3 regions of the Pseudoalteromonas sp. DL-6 genome follow, and region 3 is predicted to be linked to each of the others. Evidence: predicted binding sites of a transcription regulator. Region 3 holds the regulator's gene; each other region holds the start of a gene.
The links. The regulator sigma-54, encoded in region 3, starts transcription at its own class of promoters, with help from an activator protein. The targets are predictions, from matches to a motif close to GTTGGCACGNNNNTNGNNT.

Region 1 (5,202 bases), 1.4 Mb from region 3:
TAATGTTTACGCCATCGCTCAAGGCAGTTTAATTGTAGGTGGCTTAGGCGCTGAAGGCCTTGATGGTAGTCGCGTTGTGATTAATACGCCAACAGTAGGACGTGTACCAAATGGTGCAACCGTTGAACGTGCTGTTAAAAGCCCATTTATGCAAAACGACTATATTACCTTTAATTTAAACCGTCCTGACTTTACTACTGCTAAACGTTTAGAGAAAACCATTAATGATTTAATTGGTCCAAATAGCGCTCAAGCACTCGATGCAGCTTCTATTCGTGTTATTGCACCTCGTGATGCCTCGCAACGTGTATCGTATTTATCAACTCTTGAAAACTTAGAGTTTAAGCCAGCAGATACTTCAGCAAAAATAATTGTTAACTCGCGTACCGGCACTATTGTTATAGGTAAAAATGTAAAATTACAACCTGCGGCAATTACCCATGGAGGTTTAACAGTAACGATTGCTGAGCAGCAAAATGTTGCGCAGCCAAACCCTCTGGCCGAGGGGGAAACGGTGGTGACCCAACAAAGTATTATTGATGTTAATCAGGATGATTCACGCGCTTTTGTATTTGACCCAGGTGTGAGTCTTGATGATTTAGTTCGCGCAATTAATGAAGTTGGCGCTGCCCCTGGTGATTTAATGGCGATTCTTGAAGCACTTAAAGAAGCCGGCGCCATTAATGGCCAGCTTGTTGTAATTTAGTTTTATAAGACCCTATTTAGGGTCTTTAACAGTTAACCTAAAAAAGACGCGGCATAAAGCCGCTGCTACCACAGCAATAAACATTGAATTTAACCTTTCACAATAAGTAGCAGCGAGTTTACCTCGCGTCTCTCACTTAGTTTAATCTTTGCCTAGAACCTAGAACCTAGAACCTAGAACCTAGAACCTAGAACCTAGAACCTAGAACCTAGAACCTAGAACCTAGAACCTAGAACCTAGAACCTAGAACCTAGAACCTTTCAATTCTCTTGGCTCAATTATTGCATTTTATTAAGTATTATTAATTATTGTGTCAAAAAGCTGATGGAAACAAATCATCTAGATAAGCAAAACTTTTTTGATTTAGGCAACTTAGACTCTTTGCGTCGAGATGCTTTAAACAGCGGTGACGCATCAACCGATGAATCTAAAGCGGCGTTAAAAAAAGCAGCGGCACAATTTGAAGCTATTTTCACCCAAATGTTGCTTAAAAGTATGCGTAAAGCCAATGAGGCTTTCGAAGATAAAGAAAGCCCGTTTAATGCTAGTGGCGTTAAGTTTTTTGAAGAAATGCACGACCAACAGATGGCCACAGAGCTTTCATCAAATGGCTCTTTGGGTCTTGCAGATTTAATTGTGCAGCAACTATCGCCAGATGGAAAAAACTTTATGCCAGGCTCTGTTCTTCGCACCACATCAGATTTCTTTAGTGATCAACGTGCGGGTAGCACCTTACCTCATCAAGAAAATCAAAAGGTCACTGAAAAAGTGCCGCTCGTTGATTCAACTGAAAAAAGCGAACAAAACATAGCGTCTGGCACATTTGAAAGTGCTGAGGAATTTGTGAGCACAGTGTGGGAACACGCAAAAACAGCGGCTAAAAAAATTGGTTTAAATCCGGCGGTTATGGTCGCACAAGCAGCATTAGAAACTGGCTGGGGTAAACATATTATTAATAAAGGTGATGGTAATAGCTCAAACAATTTATTCAATATTAAGTCAGATAAAAGTTGGCAGGGTGAAAAAGCCAGTAAAGTTACTTTAGAGTTTGAGCAAGGTGCTGCTGTCAAAAAGCATGCAAACTTTAGAGCGTATGATTCGATAAAAGATAGCGTGAATGACTTTGTGGATTTTTTAACACAAAACCCGCGCTATCAAGATGCATTAAACAATACGGCAAAGCCGCATAAATTTTTAGACTCTTTACAGCAAGCTGGTTATGCAACCGACCCTAATTATGCAGACAAAATAAAAAGAGTGCTGAACAGTAACGAATTGAAGAATATCGCCACAAGCGTGATCCGCCAGGGAGTAGAGTAACATGTCGTTTAATTTATTAAACATTGCTAATTCAGGAATAAGAGCAAACTCTGAGTTATTGCAAACGACAAGTAAAAACATCGCAAATGTTAATACCGAAGGGTATGTACGTGAGCGCACCGAGTTTACCACCATGATTGATAATCAGGTAGGCCGTGGCCAAACGTATCGATTATTGAATGAGTTTGCGCAAAAGCAATTAAACCGAGATACCTCAAATAAAAGCTTTTTTGATCAATTTGTTAGTGAAGCGAGTCGAGTTGATCAAATCTTTTCAGAAAAATCAAATAGCTTATCAACTAGTATCAACTCAATGTTCAATAACGTACAAGAGGCTCTTAATCAACCTTCATCAACTGTTGCTCGTTCATTAGTGATGAGTGATGCGCAAAATCTGATTGATCAAATGGACAGGCTTGCAGGTATTGTTTCAGAGCAAAAAGCGGTGGTTAATGAGCAATTAGAAATTTTTTCGGAAGAGGCGAATACACTAATCGAAAGTATTAGTTCGTTGAACCAAGAAATTGCAGGTGTTCATGGTACCAAAAACGAAGCGGATGCGAGCTCAGCTTATAATGAGCGTGATAAAGCAATACGTGATTTATCTGAACTGATTGATATAGAAACACTCGATGGCCCCAATGGTGAAAAACAAGTATTTATGGGCTCAGGTGAAGCGGTTGTTATGCAAAATGGGTCATTCAACTTGTTCTCGATTAGTGGCGATCCAGATGCCAATTTTAAAGAGTTACGTTTAGATGTAAATGGCGGTCAAGCCGTGCCACTCGATATAGACCCTACTAAACTAAAAGGTAAAATTGGCGGTTTATTGGCATTTAGAGACGATATTTTGGTGCCTGCACAAAATCAAATAGGCCAGATGGGCATTGCACTTGCCGATTCGTTTAATCAGCAAAACCGTTTAGGGATGGATGCTAATGGTGAATTAGGTGGAGATATTTTTGAAATTCCAACGGTTAGTGCTTATGTTTATCAAGCAAATACCGGAACAGCTAATATGTCAGCAACTGTTGAGGCAGGTAAAGGCAGTGAACTACCAGCCAGTGACTTTGTGATCACTTATACGGGTAACCCTAATGAGGTGAGTATTCAGCCTATTGATAATAAAGGTGAGCCTTTAGGTACAGCGTCTTTAGCAACTATACCACCTAGTGGCATTATCGATTCAGCAGCGATTACTAGTGGGGAATCGTTTGGCTTAGAGCTTAATGTAACGGGAGCCGGTAATGCTGGGGATCAATTTCAGGTAAAACTTAACAGTGGCGCTGCGGGTAATATATCGTTGACCAGTGGTCGAGGTGAAGACATTGCCTTGGCCTCTCCAATTAGAACAGCAGATGGCCTTGATAATACAGGGACAGGTACTATTTCACCGGGTGATGTGAGCGATGTAACCACTGGCAGTTTTAGTAACCCTCTAGGGCTAGCAAATGGCCCTATTAGCATTGTTAAAACAGCTAATGCTAACGAATATCAACTGACTGACGGTAATGGCACGACCACGTTTACGGTTACACCGCCTGCTAATAATATACTCGCTCAAGCTGGAGCGCCTTACGATGGCTATGGTTTTGACTTTAATATTGAAGGTGTACCAGCTACAGGTGATACCTTTAATTTGGAATTTAATGAAGGCGGTTTTGATGATAACCGTAATGGCCAAAAGCTCGCAGATTTACAAAATACCGATTTAGTACGTCAAAATGTAGTGGCAAGTGCCTCAGCCGATAATCATAAAACGTTGAATCAGGCCTATGCTGGGTTGGTAACTGATGTTGGGGTAGTGACCAGCCAAGCAATGACTAACGGTGCTGCATTTGATGCATTAGCACAACAATCAGAAGCCTGGTATGAATCATTGTCGGGCGTAAACTTAGATGAAGAGGCGGCTAATTTGCTGCGTTTTCAGCAATCTTATGCTGCATCTGCTCAAGTATTGTCTGCAGCACGTTCTATTTTTGACACTTTACTGAGTGCGGCGAGGTAATTATGCGTTTATCAAATAATTTAATGTATCAAAATAACATTAATAAAATACTTGAGAATCAACAAAATGTAGCAGGTGCGCAAGAGCGTGTTACCACGGGTCAAAAATATTTGAGTACCTCTGAAAACCCAGCTGCTATATCGCAAGGGATGTTGTACACCAATAAAATAGAAACTAATGAGCAGCTGACCAAAAATATTAACCAGCTAAAAGGGCGTTTAGAAACCGAAGAAAGCTTGTTACAAGGTATGAACGACACTATTTTAGAAGCTCAAATGTTAACTATACAAGCGGGTAACGGTTCGTTAAGTAAAGATGACTTAGCGGCGGTAGCGGGTGAACTGCAAGAGTTACAAAAGTCGTTACTAAATTTAATGAATAGCCAGTCGGAAGGAGGTAAATACCTTTTTTCTGGCTATCAAGATAATATTCAAACATATACATTTAATAGCACTAATGGCAAATATGAATACCAAGGCGATCAAGGTCAGCACGAGGTAACGATCGCAAAAGGGGTTGAGATCAAATCAAGCGATAATGGCTTTAATGTATTTGAACGCGTAGATGCGCGACTAGATGTAGTTTCAAACGATGGAGCGCCAACGGGCGGAATTATCGCTGGAACAGTGTATGTTGAAAATCAAGGTGAGTTTGACCGTTTTCACAAAGCTAATTATAACTCAGACCCAGATCCACTAATTTCTCCAACGATCAATACCTATAACGTTAATGTGATCCCAGGGGCAACACCCTCAGCGCCTGATCAGTATGAAATATTACGAGACGGCGCCTCGCTTGTGCCACCCGTTACGGGTGAAGTAACCGACGAACCGATTGAATTTGCTGGTATGGAAATTCAACTCGAAGGAGCAGCACCAGGACAGCTTGATTTTACCCTTGAAAAACCAAGTAAAGAAAATGTGTTAAATACGCTGCAAGATCTGATCATCAGCCTAAATGACGATCAACTTGATGAAGCGCAAATCAACCAAGCATTATCAGATGGGTTAATTCAGCTTAAAAACGCCAGTGAGCAAATTGTATTTACACAAGCTGGCTTAGGTGGGCGCATGAATGTGGTTGAGCGTGTAACCGATTCAAACAGTGCACTAGATATTAATAATCAAGAAAACAGATCCAGCCTGATTGAAATTGATGCCGCTGAAGC
Region 2 (5,202 bases), 1.4 Mb from region 3:
ACGCGAGAAGGCTCCAGGCCTTGTACCGCAGAAGCAATCATATCAACTACTGAGTCAACTTCTTCGCTATCTAGTGAGCGACCACGCTTAAGCGTAAGTACAACAGTTGCAGAAGGTTTTTTCTCTCGACGAGCGAACACATTTTCTTTTGGAATAGCTAACAACACCTTGGCGCGAGTAACATTGTTTAGCTCTTCTATAGTACGGGCAAGTTGTTGCTCACGGCCATGTTTAAGGCGCTCACGTTCTAAACGTTGGCTTACCCCAAACCCCATATCTTGCATAATAATATCGCTACCTGATGTCGGCCCTTGATCTAAACCTTCACGGGTCATCAGTAACTTAATATTTTGATACTCTGTTTCATCAACTGAAACCACATTACCATCAAGCTGGTAGTCAATTTTTTGCGCATCTAAAAAGTCGAGTGTTTCTATTAACTCTTGGGTTTGCATTTTACCTAATGGGCGCATATCTGGCTGACGAGCCCAAATAATAACGAAAATAGCAATGGCTAAACAAATGGCCAATGCAACAATCAGGGTAATTTGACGTAAAACATCAACACCGCCAAGGGCGCTGAAATAGCCTGACTTTTGCTCTTGTTGATCTTCGTTTTCACTTTGCTCCATCATGCCATCAGCAAGTGCCAGATCTGTAGATTGATTAGATTGCGCCACAATAATTCTCCACTACCTAGTTAAACAGGCATGTTCATAATTTCTTTGTAAGATTCAACAAGCTTATTACGAACCTGTACCGTAGCTTCAAATGCCACAGAAGACTTTTGCGAAGCAATCATTGCTTCAGCAAGCGATACGCTTCTGTCGCCAGTCTCTACTGCTTTTACTTTTTGTCCTGTGTCTTGCTGTAACTCATGCACTGTATTTAGTGCATTACTCAGCATATCACCAAATTGCGCTGTAGACGTTGATTGCACTTGCGTTGGTAAGTTATTAACTTGATTATTACGCGTGGCTTCTGAAGCCATAGATTGCATTTCTTGAAATAAAGCACTGTTTTGAATTTTCATAATTGTCTCTGATAATGCAGTAAACTCTTAAAGAGAATAAAGCACAAAACATGCCAAAAATAAAAACCAATTAAAACATGGGTTTAAGCTGTTATTTTGCGTAGTCAGAGTTTTGACAGCCCTAAAATCAGTTACTTAGATCTAGGGCTGTTGAAGTTATGCAGGGAGGGAAATACCTAAGTCGCGCATTTGCGCTAATTTGTAACGTAAAGTACGTGGACTAATACCTAAGGTTTCGGCCACTTCTTTACGCTTTCCTTGACAACGCGCCAAGGTTTCTAAAATAATGCGATGTTCTTTATCTTTAAGCTCATCTTTATAACTCCCCGTGTCTAAGGCGAGCAAATCATTTTTTTGTTCATCTTCGGGTATTGTTTTTTCATCATAATAAGCATTACTGAAGCTATTATTTGTAGGCTCAGGCACTGACGTTGTTTCAACCACAAACTGAGTTGGCGTTAAATTTTCGATAAAAATCGCATGCTCATCAATAGTACTGCCACTGCGTAAAATTAAAGCGCGTTGGATAACGTTATCCAGTTCACGAACATTACCCGGCCAGCTATGGCTAAGCAGTTTTTGTTCAGCGCTTGTATCTAGGTACGCCATTGGCTCTTTACTTTTACTTAAATGGCGTTCAATTAAGTGTTTCGCCAGCACAATAATATCACCTGGGCGTTCACACAGAGGCCGCCACAGCAAAGGGAAAACATTAAGTCGATAATATAAATCTTCGCGGAACTGATTATCAGCAACTGCCTCTTTTAATTCGCGGTTACTGGTAGCAAGCACACGTACATCTAGTGAAATAGTTTTTCGACCACCTAAACGCTCAACTTCGCGTTCTTGCAATACCCGCAGTAATTTGGCTTGTAAGCCTAAATCCATCTCGGTAATTTCATCAAGTAAGATAGTTCCTCCCTGCGCTTGTTCAAACTTACCTGGACAGGCCTGAATGGCACCGGTAAACGCGCCTTTTTCGTAGCCAAATAAAGTAGCTTCAAGCATGTTTTCCGGAATAGCAGCACAGTTAATCGCTACAAACGGTTCATTACAGCGCTTTGACTTGTCATGAATATAGCGCGCCAGCACTTCTTTACCTGAGCCACTTGGCCCAAGCACCATCACACTGGCATCTGAACGCGCCACTTTACTAGCAAGTTCGAGTAATTGAATACTACTAGGATCGGCAACAATGGGACCGTCTGTTTCTTTTTCCTTTTCAGGCAAGTAACGGCTCACCATATTCAATAAGACTTCTGGGGCAAATGGCTTAGCCATATAATCGATGGCGCCTAAGCGCATTGCCTCAACCGCATCATCAATGGTGGCATAGGCTGTCATCATCAGTACGGGTAAATCAGGGTGATTTAATTTAATACTACGTAATAAATCTAGGCCACTCATTGCGCCCATTTGCACATCACTGACCACCAGTGAAAATGCGTCTTTTTTTAATAGCAACATGGCTTGCTCAGCACTGTTGGCTGCTATGCAAGCGATGCCCGACATTTCTAAAGTATCAATTAATGCTTCACGAAGTCCGGCGTCGTCTTCTACAACTAAAATAGTGTTACTCATGTGACTCCCCTAATTTAGATGTGACACTAATAGGCAGCAACATACTGAAAATTGCTCCCCCATGTGGGTTGTTGTTTGCCTCAACCCGCCCTTGGTGTGCACCGGCTACCGAACTAACAACGGCAAGCCCTAAGCCTGTACCTTGGCTTTTAGTGGTATAAAAAGGCTCAAATATTTTCTCGCTCTGGCCTAGGTCAATACCTGGACCATTGTCACTAACGCTAATGCGCACAAAGTCAGCGTTTTGCTTATCGCGCAAAGCGCTAAGCTGCACCTGAGCGTCACTGCCGATAACTTGAATACTGTTATGAATAAGATTTTGAATAGCGCTTGCCAATGCGGTTTTATTACCCATAATTTCTATATCGGGTTCAGGTAAGCTTACATTTAATTCGCTATCATTGAGCGCTACCATGGCATCAGCACCGGCTTTAACTTCACTGAGTAACTGTTGCATCGACACTTGCTCAACCACCTGCTGATCACCACTTTTGGCAAATAGCAGCATGTCGTTTACTTGGGTTTCTAAATCTTTTAAACGAGACATTAATTTAGTGTGAAAACTGCCGCGTGAGGCTTCTGGTAAACGCTTTGAGCCTAAGTTGGCAGCGTATAACATAGCCGCCGATAAAGGAGTACGCACTTGATGAGCCAAAGATGCGACCATTTTACCTAACGCGCTTAAACGCTGCATATGCGCTACCCGCTTTTGTAAGCGTCGGGTTTCGGTTAAGTCGGTCATTAGTATAAGTTGCCCAGGCTCTGGCGCAAGCGCAGTAATATCGAGCTTTATTAAGCGCCCATCTTTTAACGACACTTCATGACCATCATCTTGATGAGGGCGAAATGAGCGCTGAATAACGCTAAACCATTTCTCCCCTTCTAATGGTTCACCGAGCATATCGATAGCAATTTGGTTCGCCTTAGCAATCATTCCTTTACCATCGAGTACAATCACGCCCGCAGGCATAGTATCAACTAAATGAGAAAGCCAACTTGCCTGTTGACGCAAATCACTCAACTCACCAACATACTCCTCTTGCAGTAAACATGGGTTATACTGATTAGCAGAAATAAACTGGGGTTTTAGCACACTTGCAAGGGCCATAATCAACTCTCTAAAATAATGTAGATGCAATGGCTAATGCACAATGTGTACCAAAATTATTTACTAGTAAATTCAATAAATTAAACCAACAAAACGTGTGTCGTAAAAATGACGCGCAAAGGAACATGCATGAATAAAGAGACTCACTGCCGCTGCCCATGGTTAGATACCTCAAAGCCCGACTATGTGGATTACCATGACCATGAATGGGGCGTTCCTGTGTATGACGATCAACTACTTTTTGAGTTTTTGACATTAGAATCGGCACAAGCGGGACTCAGCTGGTATACCATATTAAAAAAGCGTGAGAATTATAAAAATGCCTTCGCCAATTTTGATGTACGCAAAATAGCGGCCTTTACTGAACACGACATAGAAAAATTAATGCAAAATGTGGGTATAGTTCGCAATCGCTTAAAAATTGTCGCAGCAATTAATAACGCAAAATGCTTTATTACTATTCAAGAAGAATTTGGCAGCTTTAGTGATTATCAGTGGCGGTTTGTTGGAAATAAACCTCAGGTAAACGATTTAGAAACGCTGGCCGATTACCCCGCAGTTACTGAGGCATCAACATTATTTGCAAAAGATTTAAAAAAGCGTGGCTTTAAATTTTTAGGCCCAACCACAGTGTATGCCTATATGCAGGCGTGTGGAATGGTCAACGATCATAGTAATAATTGTTTTAGGAAGGAAGAAATTAAAAAGCTCGGCTAGGAGCGGGTTACGAGACACGAGGTAAACCGGCTCTAAAAGTTAAGCGCAGTGTTTATTTTTCTAACCTAACACCTAGCGCCTAGTACCTGCACTTAACTCTCAATCTCTAGAAAGGTTATATTTTTTCATTTTTTCAACCAGTGTGGTTCGCCTTACGCCTAGCACTTCAGCAGCACGGGCAACAACGTAATCAAAGCGCTCTAATGCCTGGGTGATTAAGTTAATTTCAAGCTCAGCTAAGTACTCTTTAAGTTCAATACCTTCATCAGGCAATAACCCAGGGGCCGCTTGAGCAAAATCATCTTCGAGATCTATTTCGTCTTCGCTAAATCCGCCGCTAAAAATATCATTAAATGCATCACGCTCCATCAGTTCTTCTGGGTACTGAGGCTCATAAGCTTCAACTTCAATATAGCGGTATTTATTTGGTAAATCAGGAACATCCACCACTTTATCAGGAAACATAATAACCATACGCTCAACAAGATTAGCCAGCTCACGAATATTACCCGGCCAAGAATGCTCTTTTAAACTATCGATAGCGCGCTCTGTAAACTTAGCAGTGGTGCCACTTTGTTCATTTACGCGGCGCATAAGCTCTTTAAGTAGCAAAGGAATGTCTTCTGCACGCTGTGCAAGCGAAGGGCTTTCAATAGGAAAAACATTGAGACGATAGTACAAGTCTTCTCGAAACGAGCCTTTTTCAATCATGCTTTCAAGGTCACGGTGGGTTGCAGCAATTACACGTACATCGGCTTGAATC
Region 3 (5,202 bases):
AATTTTCTCTGGAGGATTAGTTAATAAAGTGCTTAGCGATAAGGCGCCTAAAAAACAGTTATGTTTATCTACAACGTATAAGTCATCGGTGCCTTCTGGTAGCTCACCGCGTAAGCGAATATAACGTAGTACAACATCTAGAGTTACATCTGGGCGAATAGTTACGGTATCGATATTCATCAAGGCGCCAGCAGAGCGCTCCTGATAGGATAGAGCTTGTGTTGCACGTTCTCTATCTTGAATATCCATAGCGCTGACAACGTCTTTATAAACGGTGTCAGGCAGGCTACGTAGTACTTCCCCTAAATCATCATGGCCCATGTCTTCTGTTGCAGCCGCAATGTGCTCAGGTGCCATTTGCGCAATAATACCCAAACGTACGTCTTCAGAGAGCTCTTCAAGTACATCGCCCTGTACATCAGGATCAACCAGTTGCCAGAGCATGCGACGAATTTTATGGGGAGATGATTCTAAAAGAAGTGCGGTATCACAAGGTGCCGTTTTTGCTAGCATGCGCCTAACTTGAACAAATTGACCACTATTTAGTGACTTAGTCACCTGTTTTAGTTGTTGTAGTGGAATATCTTGTTCTAAAGCTTCAGGCATTGGCGTCCTTAATTAAATTTTATTACATAGTGGAAGGGTTATGAATGCTATTCAATTTTAGTTTATCTTACTTTATATGAGCAAACTACCTCAACCACTATTAACCTTAGCTTAGGATGATGATTTAATGATGAACTATTTTATTCTTGCTCATTAAATCGTTGGTCAATGAGCTCACCAATTGCATTAAGTGCAGGTTCTGCGTCAGGGCCTTCACATACTACCTTCACTTCTTTGCCTTGACTGCTCTCTAGTAACATAAGTGCTAATACACTATCGCCAGCGGCTTGTTTATCGTCTTGAAATAAAGTGATTGAGGCATCAAATTGCACAGAAAGCTGTGCCAGTACTGTTGCCGCTCTGGCATGCAGGCCTAATTTGTTTTTTATTAAAAATGTGTTTTCTAACCGCATTACTATTCTCTTTGATGTTATTCTTGTTCTCTGTGACGAATTTTTACATTAGGATGACTCATTGCAAAACTTTCACCTATAGTTTGCGCTAAGTAAACAGAACGGTGTTGCCCACCAGTACAACCAATGGCTATGGTCAAATAGCTGCGGTTATTTCTTTCTAAATGCGGCAACCATGTTTGTACAAAGGTTTGAATTTGCCATGTAAATTTTTGTACTATGCTGTGGCTGGCTAGGTAGTCTTTTACCGGTTGATCTAGCCCTGTGAGTGGCTTAAGTTCAGGCTCCCAATGCGGGTTTGGTAAAAATCGGGCATCGAATACGTAATCTGCTTCTTTGGGTATACCGTGCTTAAAACCAAATGACTCAAAGGTAATGATCAGTTGTTTGTCTTTTTTACCGAGTATTTTTTCACGGATAGACTCAGCCAGCTGATGCACACTTAAATCAGTGGTATCAATCATATGATCAGCATGATTGATCAAAACATCCAGTAGTTGTTTTTCTTTTTTTATTGCTAAATCAAGCGGTAGAGAATCAATAGAAAGAGGGTGAAGACGCCTAGTTTCCGAAAAGCGTTTAATTAATGTTTGATCGTCACTGTCTAAATAAAACACCGTTGGTTTAGTGAAACCAGGTAAATATTCAATGATTTCATTAAACTGTTGCTGCTCTTTAGGTAAGTTACGCACATCAACACTTACGGCAATTTTGTTGTAGCTGTCGGAAACACTTCGAACAAGAGATGGTAATAAATTTAAAGGAATATTATCTACACAATAATAACCTAAATCCTCAACAACCCGTAACGCAACAGATTTACCAGAACCTGAGCGACCACTTATTATTATTAATTCCATTTATCACCCTTTATTGTTACTACGGTTGACTGACAATGACTTGATACAGCTCATTGTCGGATTTTGCCGCCCGTAATTGCTTACAAAATTCTTTATCGTTGAGCTTATCTGCAATGGTAGCTAAGGTCTTTAAATGCTGTTGATTGTCACCGTCTGGGACAATTAAGGCAACAAAAATGTCGACCGGTCGGTTATCTATCGCATCAAAATTAATAGCCGTTTCGCTCACCAGTATAAGTGCAAGAGGCTCTTGTGCACCACTCATACGACCATGTGGAATTGCAATTCCTCGGCCTATACCTGTACTCCCTAGTTTTTCTCTGGCGGTTAACGCGTTAAGAATATCTTGTTGTGTTAAATAGGGCAGTTTATTGTGAGCCAATTCACTGATAAATTCTAAAATTCTTTTTTTACTATTAAAAAGGACCGCAGCTTTACTGCAGTCCTGACAGATAAGTGAGCTTAGTTTCATAGTGTTAGTGTCGAGCAAGTTTCTCTTTGTGTTTAATTACTTGACGATCTAGCTTGTCAATCAGCGAGTCTATAGCGGCATACATATCTTGGTGTTCAGTAGAAGCAAAAATCTCAGCGCCACTAACATGAACGGTTGCTTCGGCTTTTTGGTTTAGTTTTTCTACATCGAGAATAACGTGCACATTCGTTATGTGATCAGTGTGCCTCTGCAGCTTTGCAAATTTACTATTTACGTAGTCTCTAAGCGAGTCAGTAATATCTACATGGCGACCAGTTAAGTTCAGTTGCATAAACATTTTCCTCTTTGTTGTACGCCTTAAATCAAACTTTTTCGTTGATTCGACGGGGGAATAGCTAGAGATTCGCGATATTTTGCAATAGTTCTCCTTGCTACTTTAATTCCTTGCTCTGCCAATATATCTGCAATTTTACTATCACTCAATGGTTTAGCTGAGTTTTCTGCAGCGATTAATTTTTTAATTAATGCGCGTATTGCTGTAGATGAACATTCGCCACCATTTTCAGTGCTTACATGGCTTGAAAAGAAATATTTAAGCTCAAAAATACCGCGTGGTGTGTGCATGTATTTTTGCGTAGTAACACGTGAAATAGTCGATTCGTGCATTTCTACCATTTCGGCCACGTCATTAAGTACCATAGGCTTCATCGCCTCAGGACCATGTTCAAAAAAGGCCTGTTGTTGCTGCACAATACAGTTAGTTACTTTAAGTAGCGTGTCGTTTCTACTTTCTAGACTTTTTATAAACCATTTTGCTTCTTGCAAGTGTGAGCGAATAAACTGGCTATCACCACTTGATTTAACAGTACGTGACATAGCCGCATATTGGCTGTTTACCCTAATTTTAGGCATGCTATCAGGGTTTAGTTCAACCACCCAACGCCCTTTAATTTTTTTAACCGACACATCAGGAATAACATACTCTGACTCTTCTCTGACAATAGTGTCCGCCGGTTTTGGGCTAAGGGTATGAATTAACGTCATGATCTCTTTAAGCTCATCTTCTTTGAGCTTAGTTTTTTTCATTAACGTGCGATAATCACGTGCAGCCAGCAAATCAATATGATCGGTTAAGATCATTTTTGTTTCGTTTAAAAAAGGCGTGTCTTTATCAAACTGATTAAGTTGAATACACAAGCACTCTTGTAAACTACGCGCGGCTATTCCTACCGGATCAAATAATTGAATACGCTTTAATACCGCTTCTATTTCATCAAGTTCAACTTCATCTTCGTCATCGTTTTCTTGATTAAAGCTCTCTAAAATTTCTTCACAGCTAAGGGTTAAAATACCTGAGTCGTCCACGGCTTCTACTATTGCAATCGCAATGGCTTCATCTGTAGGACTAAATGGCGTCAGTTGCAATTGCCACATTAAATATTCATGCAGCGTTTCAGTTGAAGAGCCTTGATAAATTGATTCATCTTCAGGCATCGGTCCCGATGAAGAGACAGGTGCTGCGCTCATGTATTCATCCCATGTAACATCCATTGCCATATCATCGCTAATGGTGTCTTTGCTCATGGCTTCGCCGCTGTCTTGCTCATACTCGCTAGGTTTTTCGTCAGCTGAAGCACTTAGCGTTGATTCATTGTTATCGGCTTTTTGTTCGTTTTTACCCGCAGCATCTTCGCTGTAATCTTGTTCTTCAACTTCAAGCAAGGGATTGCTATCGAGCGCTTCTTGAATTTCTTGCTGGAGATCCAATGTACTGAGCTGCAATAAGCGAATTGCTTGTTGCAACTGTGGAGTCATTGTAAGTTGCTGGCCCATGCGCAGCTGTAATGATTGCCTCATTTATCTCTAACAATCCTTTTAAATTACGGTCTGTTGACCTTTACGGATTAAAATTCGTTCAAACTAGGGGCGGTTTAATCGCGGCGCGAGGTTTGTAACCTAGTGGGCTAAGTCAAAACCGAGCAACAAAAAGTAAATCGTCCCTAGGCAGAACCCGAAGGGCAGCGCCTGTTTGGCATTGATGCTGCGTTATCGCCTATTTATGGGGAATACCACATCACATAGGCTCTGCCTTGCCTAAATACCAAACAGACTGCTGCAAATTCAACCTTGAAAGGTCAACAGACCTAAGTATAATTAATCTTAGCAGATGCTTAGTGGAATAACACACATATTAGAGCTTGAACTGCTCGCCCAAATAAACATCGCGTACTGTTTTATCGTTTAATACATATTCTGGAGTGCCTGATGCAATTAACTCCCCATGAGAAACTATGTAGGCTTTTTCACAAACATCAAGTGTTTCGCGTACGTTGTGATCTGTGATCAATACGCCAATCCCTCGATTCTTAAGGTGCTCTATAATCTTTTTAATATCTAATACAGAGATAGGATCAACCCCTGCAAAGGGTTCGTCTAATAGTATAAATTTAGGGTTTGCTGCTAATGCCCGGGCAATTTCAACGCGGCGACGTTCACCGCCTGATAGGGCCATACCTTGGCTTTCACGAATATGCTGAATGCTAAATTCATCAAGTAAATTATTTAAGGTATCTTCACGTTGTTGTTTATTAAGCTCTTTACGTGTTTCTAAAATAGCCATTAAGTTTTGGTAAACCGTCAGCTTTCTAAAAATCGATGATTCTTGTGGTAAGTAACCAATCCCTAGGCGAGCTCGGCTATGCATAGGTAATAAAGTGATATCTTGATCATCTATTGATATTTTACCTTTATCGCTCGGTACAAGACCTACAATCATGTAAAAGGTCGTGGTTTTACCTGCGCCATTGGGGCCAAGTAAACCGACAATACTGCCAGCTTCAACTTCTAGGCCAACATTTTTCACCACTTCACGGCCTTTATAGCTTTTTGC

Region 1: the regulator sigma-54 is predicted to act here: its motif matches at 975-993, upstream of flgJ (flagellar assembly peptidoglycan hydrolase FlgJ).
Region 2: the regulator sigma-54 is predicted to act here: its motif matches at 1,073-1,091, upstream of fliE (flagellar hook-basal body complex protein FliE).

What each region holds. Positions count from the first base shown of each region.
Region 1 is NZ_CP019770.1:2,341,206-2,346,407, reverse strand. It holds gene B1F84_RS10940 (flagellar basal body P-ring protein FlgI) at 1-706, shown strand, start outside; gene flgJ (flagellar assembly peptidoglycan hydrolase FlgJ) at 1,031-2,026, shown strand; gene flgK (flagellar hook-associated protein FlgK) at 2,028-4,034, shown strand; gene flgL (flagellar hook-associated protein FlgL) at 4,037-5,202, shown strand, end outside.
Region 2 is NZ_CP019770.1:2,328,501-2,333,702, forward strand. It holds gene fliF (flagellar basal-body MS-ring/collar protein FliF) at 1-680, opposite strand, end outside; gene fliE (flagellar hook-basal body complex protein FliE) at 701-1,033, opposite strand; gene B1F84_RS10875 (sigma-54 dependent transcriptional regulator) at 1,190-2,614, opposite strand; gene B1F84_RS10880 (ATP-binding protein) at 2,607-3,722, opposite strand; gene B1F84_RS10885 (DNA-3-methyladenine glycosylase I) at 3,852-4,439, shown strand; gene B1F84_RS10890 (sigma-54-dependent Fis family transcriptional regulator) at 4,539-5,202, opposite strand, start outside.
Region 3 is NZ_CP019770.1:463,916-469,117, forward strand. It holds gene mgtE (magnesium transporter) at 1-606, opposite strand, end outside; gene B1F84_RS02125 (HPr family phosphocarrier protein) at 747-1,019, opposite strand; gene rapZ (RNase adapter RapZ) at 1,037-1,879, opposite strand; gene ptsN (PTS IIA-like nitrogen regulatory protein PtsN) at 1,899-2,351, opposite strand; gene hpf (ribosome hibernation promoting factor) at 2,356-2,643, opposite strand; gene B1F84_RS02145 (RNA polymerase factor sigma-54) at 2,670-4,169, opposite strand; gene lptB (LPS export ABC transporter ATP-binding protein) at 4,504-5,202, opposite strand, start outside.